2 regions of the Sphingomonas sp. BL2 genome follow, and region 1 is predicted to be linked to the other one. Evidence: predicted binding sites of a transcription regulator. Region 1 holds the regulator's gene; the other holds the start of a gene.
What was found. Region 1 encodes LexA, which represses DNA repair genes until DNA is damaged. Its sites were predicted from a motif close to GTTCCNCNCTTGTTCT; they were not measured.
Positions count from the first base shown of each region.

Region 2: a site for LexA is predicted at 3,000-3,015, ahead of AC1ME3_RS19990 (LexA family protein). Genes of this name have one in related genera too.

Region 1 covers NZ_CM155261.1:2,957,807-2,964,235, forward strand. The annotation lists gene AC1ME3_RS13870 (ComEC/Rec2 family competence protein) at 1-1,570, shown strand, start outside; gene lexA (transcriptional repressor LexA) at 2,174-2,848, opposite strand; gene AC1ME3_RS13880 (molybdopterin molybdotransferase MoeA) at 2,917-4,098, opposite strand; gene AC1ME3_RS13885 (energy transducer TonB) at 4,665-5,357, shown strand; gene moaC (cyclic pyranopterin monophosphate synthase MoaC) at 5,446-5,913, opposite strand; gene trpC (indole-3-glycerol phosphate synthase TrpC) at 5,910-6,429, opposite strand, start outside.
Region 2 covers NZ_JBWXPL010000003.1:57,047-62,674, reverse strand. The annotation lists gene AC1ME3_RS20005 (SOS response-associated peptidase) at 1-400, shown strand, start outside; gene AC1ME3_RS20000 (hypothetical protein) at 488-1,228, shown strand; gene AC1ME3_RS19995 (Y-family DNA polymerase) at 1,267-2,529, opposite strand; gene AC1ME3_RS19990 (LexA family protein) at 2,535-2,966, opposite strand; gene AC1ME3_RS19985 (hypothetical protein) at 3,258-3,710, shown strand; gene AC1ME3_RS19980 (hypothetical protein) at 3,775-4,098, shown strand; gene AC1ME3_RS19975 (Tn3 family transposase) at 4,117-5,628, opposite strand, start outside.

The DNA of each region.
Region 1 (6,429 bases):
ATCGCGACTGGAGGGGAGTGCCGGCGGTATCGCCGCAGCGCTCGCAACCGGCGACGTCGGCGCGATCAGCGAGGAGGATTCGGAGGCGATGCGCCGCGCCGGGCTCGCGCATCTGCTGTCGGTGAGCGGGTTGCATATTACGGCGGCGGTAGCCGCGACGATGCTGATCGTGCTGCGGCTGCTGGCGCTGAGCCCGTGGCTGGCGTTGCACGCGCGCTTGCCTTTGATCGCTGCGTTGGCGGGAGCAGCGGCAGCGATCGGCTATACGCTGCTGACGGGCAGCCAAGTCCCGACGATCCGGTCGTGCGTCGCCGCGCTGCTCGTGTTGGCGGCGCTGGCGATGGGGCGCGAGGCGATGACCTTGCGCCTCGTCGCGGCGGGCGCGGCGTGCGTCATGCTCGTGCTGCCCGAATCGGCGGCGGGGCCGAGCTTTCAACTCTCGTTCGCGGCAATCACTGCGATAATGGCGCTGCACGAGCATCCGGTGATCCGCGCGTTTTTCGGTCCGCATGAGGAGGGGCGAGCGCACCGCCTCGCCCGCGGCATAGCATCGCTGTTGCTCACCGGCCTGCTCGTCGAGTTCGCGCTCATGCCGATCGCGGTCTATCATTTCCACAAGGCCGGGCTTTACGGCGCGTTCGCCAACATCGTCGCCATTCCCTTGACGACCTTCGTCGTTATGCCGCTGGAAGCTTTGGCGTTGCTGCTCGATGCGGGCGGGCTCGGGGCGCCGATATGGTGGCTGGTGCAGCGCTCGCTCGATGCTCTGCTGTGGCTTGCGCATATCGTTGCCAGCGCGCCAGGCTCGGTGCGGTCCTTGCCCGCGATGCCGACGGCGGCGTTCGCGCTGATGATCGTCGGGGGAATATGGATCGCCTTGTGGCGAACGCGGTGGCGACGGCTCGGGCTGGTCCCGCTGGTGATCGGCACGGTCTGGGCGCTGACGACGCCGGCCCCGGACGTTCTCGTGACCGGTGACGGGCGCCATGTCGCGGTGCGAACGGCGGCGGGGCTCGCGATGCTGCGCGACCGAGCGGGCGACTACACGCGCGACATGCTGGCCGAGAATGGCGGGGTGGATGGCGAGCCGCTGCTGCTGGCGGACCAACCCGATGCGCGGTGCAGTCGCGATCTTTGCGTCACAGATATTGCTGCGCGGGGACAGATGTGGCGCATCCTGGCGACCCGCAGCGCCTATATGGTTCCGATTGCTGAGTTCATTACCGCCTGTCACGGCGCCGATGTCGTCGTCAGCGAACGCGGTCTGCCGAAACCGTGTGTACCACGGTGGCTGAAACTGGATCGTCGTGTACTCCGGCGTACGGGCGGCGTCGCGCTGACCTTAGGTAGCGGGACAGTCGTGACGATCCTGAACGCAGGCGATCGCCACCCCTGGCGCGATCCGCCTCTCCTCGAACGCACCGCGTACGCGTTCAGGCCGCGCCATGACCGGTTTCACGGTGCTGTGCCGGCGTTTCGCGCCAGCCGAGTCCGTCAAAGTAGAAATGTTCACGCGAAGGCGCAAAGGCGCGAAGGTGATGCGACTCGGGAGACCTTTATACCTCCATGAACGATAAGCCGACGTTGGTTTTCGGCGGTCCGCGAAGGCCGGTAGGCGCTGATCCAGGCACCATATCTTCGCGCCTTTGCGCCTTCGCGTGAACAAAATCTTCCGTCGTCGCATACGGTCACAGCAAGAAGAACTGGTGCACGCCGAGACGCGGAGGCGCGGAGAAGGTTTTTGTATGACGGGGTGGCTCAGGCTGGGGACTGTTTAGTCTTCCTTCCGAAGACGTTTGGAGGTGCTTCGTTTTCCCTAAGCGCAACAGCTCCGCGTCTCCACGTGAACCAATTCTTCGGCCGCGCTGGAGATTGAGGACGAGATGTTCGCGCAGAGGCGCAGAGGCGCAGAGATTGGGCATTCGAGTTGAGAGCGCGACTATGCATCGAAGCGTTAGAGGGGCTTTCGGACGCTTGGGGGCTGGTTGGGGGTGTCGAAAAACTAGCCGCTTTTCGACACGCCCAGTGCATCTAGCTTAACTTGCCCAACAGATCCCGTCGCTGTTGTCGGGCGGAGAAGCGACTTAGCTAAGGGGCTAGGCTGTCGCTTTTCCTGAGCAACCAAAAACCGAGACCGGGCTGCGTCGCGATGACGCAGCCCGGTCTCGGCAACTCAGTCGTAGCGGCGGAGGATGCCGGAGAGTTTGCCTTGGACGCGAACTTGGGCGGGGGCATAGCGTTGAGGGTCGTAGGCTCGGTTTGCCGGGTCGAGGCGGACCATGGCGCCTTCGCGACGGAAGTATTTTAGAGTGGCTTCGCTGTCTTCGATCAGGGCTACGACGATCTCGCCGTCGCGGGCAGTTTCGGTGCGGCGGATCAGGGCGTAGTCGCCGTCGAGGATGCCGGCTTCGACCATCGAGTCGCCCGAAACTTCGAGGGCGTAGTGTTCGCCGGTGCCGAGGAGTGCGGCGGGGACAGCCAGCATAGTGCTGCCTTCGAACGCCTCGATCGGGACGCCGGCGGCGATGCGGCCGTGGAGCGGGATTTCGACGACGTCGTTCGCTGGTTGCGGCGTCGCGGCCGCTGGGGCGGCCTTGACGTTCGATGGCTTGGTCGGCGTCTTCTTTTCCGCACGCTCGGGCATGCGCAGCACTTCGAGCGCGCGCGCGCGGTTCGGCAGGCGGCGGATGAAGTTGCGCTCCTCGAGCGCGCTGATCAGACGGTGGACGCCCGACTTCGACTTGAGGTCGAGTGCGTCCTTCATCTCTTCGAACGACGGCGAGACGCCGGTATCGTTGAGGCGATCGTTGATGAAGCAGACGAGTTCGTGCTGCTTGCGCGTGAGCATGGCGGTTCTCCGTCCGGAACAGACTGGGAACTTCTATGGAACATAATTAACCGCGTCAAGCGCTCGCTTCACGCGATCACGAGGATTTCCGCCGATTCGCCTGTCTTTGCTAAGGGTGCGTTGCCGGGGCGGACGATCAGGCAGGTCGAGCGGGCGAGCGTGAGCAGCATCGAACTGTCCTGGATCGTCGAGGCATAGGCTTTGCCGTCGCGCAGTTCGGCGCGGAGATAGTCGGTGCGGGCGTTGTTGGCGGGCAGGTCTTCGCCGAGGAGGGCGTGGGTCGACTGGGGCAACGGGTCGCGGGCGCCGGCCATGTGCGCGACGACGGGTTTGACGAACAACGTCGCGGTGACGAACGCGGAGACCGGGTTGCCGGGGAGGCCGAGCACCATCATCTCGCCGATCCGGCCGGCCATCATCGGCTTGCCGGGGCGCAGCGCGATCCGCCAGAATTCGATGGTGCCGCCGGCGGCTTCGATCGCCGGGCGGACGAGGTCGTGGTCGCCGACCGACGCGCCGCCGGTGGTGACGAGCAGGTCTGCCTGAACGCTGGCGAAGGCTTCGCGGAGTATGTCGAGATTGTCGGGCAGGATGCCGAGATCGACGACGTCGACGGGCATGTCGGCGAGCATCGCGGCGAGCATGATGCCGTTCGATTCGGGGAGCGCGACGCCGTCGGTGGTCGAACCGGGGGGGACGAGTTCGTCGCCGGTGGCGGCGACGGCGACGCGGACGCGGCGATTGACGGTGAGGCTGCCGTGGCCGCCGGTTGCGGCGACGGCGATGCGTGCGGGGCTGAGGCGGTCGCCGGCGGCGATGAGGCGGGTGCCGGTGGAGAAGTCGAGGCCCTTGCGGCGGGTGTTGCGGCCGACCGTGGGCGGGCCTTCGCCGGCTAGGATCAGGGTCGCGCCGTCTCGCTCGGCTTCTTCCTGGACCATGACGGTGTCGGCGCCGTCGGGCATGGCGGCGCCGGTGAAGATGCGGGTGGCCTCGTTGGAGGCGACGTGGCCTGCGAAGGGGCGGCCGGCGGCGCTTTCGCCGATGACTTTCCAGGGGCCGGGGAGGTCTTCGAAGCGGATCGCGTAGCCGTCCATGGCCGAGAGATCCGCGGCGGGTTGCGTCCGGCGGGCGAGGATGTCCTCGGCGGCCCAGCGGCCGGCGGCTTCGCGTAACGTCACGGTCTCGCTAGCGACGCGGGGGGCCATGGCGAAGAGGCGGTTCTGGGCTTCGGCGACGGGGACTAGGGTCATGCTTTTGGCTCTGATATTACGTGGTTTTCCTGCTGGAAGTGCAGGAAGTTCACACGCTGGGAGACTCTTGGCGGGAGCGGATCTGGGGTTCAGGTTTGGAACGGTCTCGTCCGGTAGAAGGTCCGGCGGGAGGGGGTGAGTTTTGGCGTGGCTGGCGCTTTGCCATGGGTTTGGGATGTAGGACAGGTGTTGTTGGGGCTGCGGCAGGACGATCCGTTGCTCTCTGCGCTGCTTGATATCGAACGTTTGCGACATCCTTCTTGTTCTCCCGCGAAGGCGGGAGCCCAGACTGGGTCCCCGCCTTCGCGGGGAAACATGGGTTTGGCGGACGTCGCGCTTCGTTACTGCGAACTTCCCAATTGGGCCCCGGCCTTCGCCGGGGTGGTGGTTGGGGGGCTGCCCTCTTCCGAGCCGACGAGGGGACGCGGGTGATCGCCTGTCGCCTTCCCAAAGCGCTCGGCCAGCGGGGGTTCATCCGAAGCAGGGCTTTGTTTGGGAGAAAGAGGCACCAGATCAGTATGATGACACGTAATCAGCCTCGGGCGAGAGACAGGATCGGGGCGGCGGTGGGTGCTGCCCTGTTGCCGGGGGTGCTGGGCTATGCGCTGCTCAACGGGCTGGTGGTGCCGATGCCGGCGGCGGTGAGCGATGCGTTGAAGGTGTTCGATGCGGCGCCGCCGTCACCACCACCGCCTGAGGAGAAGGTTAGGCCTCGGCCGTCGCCTAGCCGCAAGCCGGAGGGGGCTGCGTCGCCGCCTAATTTGAAGTCGAAGGCTACGGAGGTGGTGGCGCCGCCGCCGGTGGTACCGATCGTCGTGCCACCGCCGGTCGTGGTCGCGGAGAAGGCTGGGGTGGGGGCGCAGGCGACGGCTGGCGCTTCGGATGTTCGCGGACCGGGGACCGGGAGTGGGGGGATTGGTAATGGCACCGGCAGCGGTGGGTATGGCGATGGTGACGGTGGGGGTGGAGAGGAGACGCCGCCGCGGTGGCGTAAGGGGCGGTTGAAGGATTCGGACTATCCGCGCGAGGCGGCCGAGACGGGGATTCGGGGTCGGGTTTCGGTGCGGTATCTGGTGCAGACCGATGGGCGGGTTTCGCGGTGCCGGGTGACTCGGTCGAGCGGGAGCCGGGAGCTGGATACGCTTACGTGTCGGTTGATAGAGGAGCGGTTTCGGTATGATCCTTCGCTCGATGCGGCGGGGCGGCCGGTGGAGTCTACGATCGTCGAGGATCATGAATGGGCTATTGGCGGGGATTGAGTTCAGCTGAGCGCGTTCTGCTTGGCCTGCCCTCACCCTCGACGCCTTTGGCGTCTTTCCCTCTCCCCTTTGGGGAGAGGGTTTTGTTTTAGGCGGTCCAGTTGCCGGATTTGCCGCCGGACTTTGCGCGGACGCGGATGTCGGTGAGGACCATCGTCTTGTCGATCGCCTTGGCCATGTCGTAGATCGTCAGGAGCGTTACCGTGGCAGCCGTCAGGGCTTCCATTTCGACGCCGGTCCTGCCTTCGGTCGAGGCGGTGGCGGTCGCGGTTACGCCGGTTTCGTCCACTACGAGTTCGATCTCAACCTTCGTCAGCGGGAGCGGGTGGCAGAGGGGGATGAGGTCGCTGGTGCGCTTGGCGGCCATGATGCCGGCAACCCGCGCGACTGCCAGGACGTCGCCCTTTTTCGCGGTGCCGGCGCCGATCGCCGCGGCGGCTTCGGCGGACATGGTGATGCGGCCGGAGGCGATGGCTTCGCGGGCGGTGACCGCCTTGCCGCCGACGTCGACCATTCTTGCCGCGCCGGCTTCGTCGATGTGGGTCAGGCCGGTCATCCGATGAGCGCCTGGGTGGCGGCTTCGACGTCGTCCTGGCGCATGAGCGCTTCGCCGATCAGGAAGCAGTGGATGTCGTGTTCGGCCATCGCGTCGAGTTCAGCGCGGGTCGTGAGCCCGCTCTCGGCGACGAAGGTGCAGTCCTTGGGCGCCTTGCCGACGAGGTCGTAGGTGCGCTGGAAATCGACCGAGAAGTCGCGCAGGTCGCGGTTGTTGACGCCGATCAGGCGCGACTTGAGCCTCAGCGCGCGCTCCATCTCGTGCGCGTCGTGGACCTCGACCAGCACGTCCATGCCGCATTCGAGCGCGGAGGCCTCGATCTCGGCCATCTGGATGTCGTCGAGCGCTGCGACGATGATCAGGATGCAGTCGGCGCCGATCGCGCGCGCCTCGGTCGACTGCCATGGGTCGACCATGAAGTCTTTCCGCAGGACGGGGATCGAGACGGCGTCGCGCGCCGCGGTCAGATACGCGTCGGAGCCCTGGAACCACTTTTCGTCGGTCAGCACCGACAGG
Region 2 (5,628 bases), on a different replicon from region 1:
ACGCAATCTCGCGTCGCCAATGTGGCGGCCGTCGCTCGCCAGCGCCGATCGGCGCTGCCTCGTACCGTTTACGCACTTCGCCGAGCCGCACCCGGAGGGCGGCATGGGCGATGACGGCAAGCCCCTTCAAATGTGGTTTTCACTCCCCGATCAGCCCATCAGTTTCTTCGCCGGTTTGTGGCGACCGACCGCGCGTGGCGAAGCCTACGCCTTTGCCACGACGTCGCCGAACGCGATCGTCTCGCCGTGGCATCCCAAGGCGATGCCAGCGATCCTTAATCCGTGTGACTTCACCACCTGGCTCGACGGTTCACATGACGAGGCGCTTGCATTGGTACGGCCGTATGATGGCCCGATGACTGAGCAGGTGACGACGCCGAGCGCCGAGTTGGTCGGCTGATCGCCGAGAGGACAGACCCAGAGTGACACGTTCCGGATCACGACGTAGGTTCTTACCAGGATATAATTTGCTCGGGGTGGTGCAGCAGTGTTTCGGAAATTGTTCGGAGGCGGAACGCCCCAATCATCGTCATACGAAGCCGGTCAGCAGCTTTTCGAGCAAGGAATGAACGCGGCGAGCGAGTACCGCACCACCGCTGCGATAGCGCTCTATACAAAGTCCTACGAGGCGAACCCAAATCCGGCGCCGCTGATCAACCGGGCCAAGATATACCGCTGGCGCCTCCTATTCGGCGAGGCAATCCGAGACCTCGAAATCGCGATGCGCCTCGACAAGCAGCAGGGGGATCAATTTGCAATCCCTCTAGGAACGGAGCTGCGCGAATGTAAATTTCTCGCACAGAACATCTTAAATGGTCGAAAAGATCTGTTCGTAACAGATTTGCGAAGCAAGGGCTTTGATCATGTGGCTGGACGGATTGCCGACTCAATTTTCGAGGGCGACGGTCAGCTTCTTGGATACCATCTGGTGAACGAGGTCGACAACGTGAAAAAGTTTGAGACCCTTTCAGACTTTCCGTCTGTAAGAACGCTTGTCACAAATTGGATGAAGGATCAACGCGCAATAGAAAAAGTCTTAGCCGACCCAAGTATTAGTGCCGAGTATCGTGAGAAGCGCATCCTGTTCGAATCTATGGTTTGCGTTTACGATTATCCAGAAATGGCGAAGCTGCGTGATACTATCGTGCGCAAAATATGGTGTTTACTAAATCCGCCGAGTCAGATGCAGGCTCTTTGGGAAGTTGGTCTTCGCGATCCCATTAGGTAATTTCTATCGGGAGGGGGTAGGTGTGCCATGTGACACACCTATCGAGCGATAGGTATCTCTCCGATCTGAGTCGTCCATGCCGGACTCTTCTGCGACCGCTTCGTATCTGATGATCGCGCGCCGCACCCTTGCGCGGCAAGGATGACGGTGTTTCGCCCGAACCGATCATTGAGGCCGTCCATTGCCGCCAGCAGGGCCGGTGCCTTAGGGTCGGGAGCCGAGAACAGGTCCGATTGCCCCAGCCCCTCCGGCGTCAGGCCCTCCAGCAGCACTCCGCATTTCGTATAGACGCCTCCAGGCTCATACATCGCCTCCATCATCTTCGCCGCGATCCCAACGATGACGCGGGGATCGTTTGTCGGAGGAGATAGCCGCGCCGATCGTGACGCTGATGGTGGGTTGGCGCGGTATCGAGATCCATGCGCGAACGCGATTAATCGGCTCGCCGCGAGCCCTTGCGCTCGTATCTTCTCAGCCGCTCGCGCCGCGCGCCGCGACATAGCCTCACGCAGCTCGTCGAGCGCGGTGACGGGCTCGCCGAACTGGCGAGTGACCGCAGTCGCCTTCAGCGGTTCTGGCGACACCTTGAAGTCGTCGCACTCGACCCCGCCCAGCTCTCGCACGAGACGTTCCAGCACGACCGTCCCTACGTCGCGAGCGACAGCGGGCGGCAACGCAGCCAGGTCCGCGGTCGTCTTCACGCCGAGAGGCCGGAGCCGCGCTTCGAGCGCGCCTCCGATCCCCCATACTTCCCCAACCGGCCATTGCTCGAATAGTCGCCGGCGCAGCTCGACGTCGTGCAGGTCGACCACGCCCCCCCAAATCTTCTCAGTCGCTTTCGCCAAGGCGTTCGCAACCTTCGATAGGGTACGCGTCGGTCCCAGCCCAATTCGGGTCGGAAGGCCGACCGATCGCGCAATGTCGTCGCGGACCAGGTGCGCGGTCTTTACGTCGCCGAGGCCGTTCGGCAGCACCGGGAGGCGGAAGAAACTCTCGTCAATCGAGTAGACTTCCACCACATCTGAGTAATCGGCGATAACGGCGTTGAAGCGTCGGTTGAGGTCCGCATACAGCTCATAGTTGCTCGATCGAAGCTGGATACCGTGGCGCTTGATCCGATCGCGAATTTTGAAGACCGGATCGCCCATCCGGACGTGAAGTGCCTTGGCTTCCTCGCTACGCGCGACCGCACAGCCATCATTGTTGGACAGGACAATGACGGGCACGTCTCGCAGGCTCGGATCGAACAGGCGCTCTGCGCTGACATAGAAGTTGGAGACATCGACGATCGCCCACGACATACCGTCTAGCGCCGGTAGTCGCGGACGCCTGTCCGCACGACGCCCCATATTTCCACGCCTTCGGCCGACGTCGGTTCGTAGCATTGCTGGCTGTTACGGGCCTCGAGGAATGCCCCGCCGCGCCGCTCAACAAGCTGGCGGCAAACGAAGCCACCATCGACGATCGCGATCACAATATGCCCTTGTGCGGGGCGAGTGTCGCGGTCGACCACCACGACATCGTTATCGTAGATTCCGGCCTCGATCATGCTGCTGCCGCTAATGCGGAATACGAAGCTCGCGGCTCGATCGAGCCTCAACAGCTCGATCAGGCTTATCGCGTCTTCCTGCCAATCTTGGGCAGGGCTTGGAAAGCCAGCGCCGGCTGCACCGACGATGCGTAGAAGAATTCCCCTCGGCACCTCGGCAATCGGCACCGGCTGCATCAACGGCAGCATGGTGATTCCCTTCACGCCCTTGTAACGCGCGAAGGAACGGAAAGGGAACAGGGGAGATGCACCGTTCGGCGCATCGTATCGTCGGTGTCGGTTTTCTGCGGGGTTCTTCTTTGCCGCCAATTTTTTTTGGGGGGGGGCAGCGCCCAAACCACGCGCTCACCTCATCAAAATATTTTTGGGGACGCGAGATCGCCACTTGACGCCGCCAAGGCTGAAGCCCAAATGCGGTATTGAGGCGGTGAAGGATCAGTTCACCGCCTCAAATGTCACTCTGACCCAATGGAGGCTACCATGCAGATCATCATCAACGATACCGATCTTATCAAACTCAAACCGGCAACGCGACAGGATTTGCTTGCGACCTTCTTTGGTTCGTCGGCGTCATCGGCCACGCCACAGAACGCCAACGGGTTCGAGTTCGAGGAGGTGGTGGACCTGACGCCAGAACAGGTGGCCGAGTTCATGCAGGGCTGCTCTCCGCAGACCGTTGCGGGGCTTCAAGTGATCGCCGAGCATGGCCCGGTGATCGCCGCCAACCTACTCAATGAGGCGGGGATCGACAATTACGGGCACTTTCAGGGGCGTGTCACCAAGCGGACGCGCACCATCACGGGCGACAAGCACGCCTTCCTGTTCACGTGGGATGATTGGACGAGCGCGGAGAATGCCGAGCGCGGCTATGGTCACTATGCCGTGACGGAGACGACGTTCCGTTCGCTGCGCAAGCACTTCGAGCTGGATTGATCGACATCAAGGGCAGGGAGTGGAAGGCCCCTGCCCTTTCCGTTTCCCAGGCAGGATATGACCCATGACCAACATAGCCGTCGCTCGCGCCTTGCAGACCATCCAGGGATGCACCGACCCAAAGAGTCTCCGCCAGATTGCCACGAACGCACGCGTTAAAGGGGAGCTGGAGGTGGCTCGCGCGGCGGACCTTCGCCTTTACGCCATCCTCCTATCGGAAGCGCCCGGTACGTTCGAGCATGATGTCTGGCAGAGCATCCACGCGCTGGAGGGAACGCTAACGGTCGAACGTGCGAAAACCACCCGTTTAGGCCGGACGCGGCAGAAAATCGCGCGCGTCGGCGAGTTCGAGACAATTAAGGACCTCATCCTTGGGGTCGGTACATAGAACGGACCCAGATATACGCTAAGGTTTTGCCAGACCTTCGACGGCGCGCATGAGGCGGAGCGGCCTGAGCGCGGTGGACGGCGCATCGGGATCGGTCCAGAGGTAATCCCCGGTGAGGTTGATGTGCTGCCAGCCGAGCGGCGATAGGTGTTGGAGCAAGTCCGGCGGGACCGGTCGGCCAAGGTTGGCGAGATGCATCCGGGCGGCTTGCAAGTAGGTCGTGTTCCACAGGACTATGGCACCGGCGACGAGATTAAGCGCGCTCGCACGATGGCTCTGGGCTTGCAGCGCGTGATCGCGGATACGGCCGATGCGGTGGAAGAAAATGGCGCGTTTCAGTGCATTTTCTGCTTCTCCCTTATTGAGTTCGCGGGTGGCGCGGCGACGCTGTTCGGGCTGTTCGATCCAGTCGAGCGTGAACAGCGTGCGTTCGACGCGACCGATCTCGCGCAATGCCAGTGCCAAGCCGTTGGCGCGCGGGTAGGCGCCGAGCCGTTCGAGCATGATCGATGCGCTGACGACGCCGGTGCGGATCGAGGTTCCCAATCGCAACACGTCGTCCCAGTGCGCGGCGATCAGACCTTCGTCTATCCTGCCCGCAACCAGCGGCGCGATATCGGGGCCGGGTTCGATGCCGTCGAACAAGTGCAAGCGGCGTGCGGCGATGTTTGGGATGCGCGGCGCGAACCGGAATCCGAGCAGATGGCATAGCGCGAACACATGGTCGGAGACGCCCCCGCCATCGACGTGATGCTCTTCGATGTGCAGATCGGCGCCGTGGTGGAGCAGCCCGTCGAGCACTTGCGCCGCCTCGCTCGCGGAAGCCGAGATAACGGTGGAATGGAACGGCGCGTAGCGATCCGAGATATGACTGTAGAAGGAGATGGCCGGCTCCGTCCCCTTGTGCGGATTGACCGCGCCGGTTGCCTGGGCGCGTCGGTCGAGCGGGAAGTTCTGACCGTCCGAGCTGGATGAGGTGCCGGACCCGAACAGGGCGGCGAGCGGTGCGGTGTGCTGGGCATCGACCAGCCGGGCGAGAGCGCGGCCGTAGGTCTCCTCGCGCAGATGCCATGAGGCGAGCCAGCCGAGCTGGCGCTGGGTCACAAAATTGCAGGCTTCCGCCATGCGCGTGTGGCCCAGGTTGGTGGCATCGGCGAGTACCGCTGTCAGGATCGCGCGTGGTTCATCGGCGACAAGCCCATTTTGCAGATGCGTGAAGCACTGGCTGAACCCAGTCCATCGATCGACTTCGGCAAGGAGGTCGGTGATGCGGATCGTGGGTAGATGGGCATAGAGTGGCGCAAGCGCGGTATCGGCTTCCTCGGGCGTGACCGCCTTCAACGGCGAAATCCGCAGCCTCCCGAGACTGAGTTGCACGTCTTCCAGCGCGTCCGTTTCCGCCTTTCGCTCGACCTCGGCCAATCGACGGGCAAGGCGGGTGCGTCGTTCGGCCAGCCAGACACCGGCCGTATCCGGTGCCGGGATTGGCAATGGGCCAGCCGCGCGCATGGTGGCGAATACGCGTCCGGA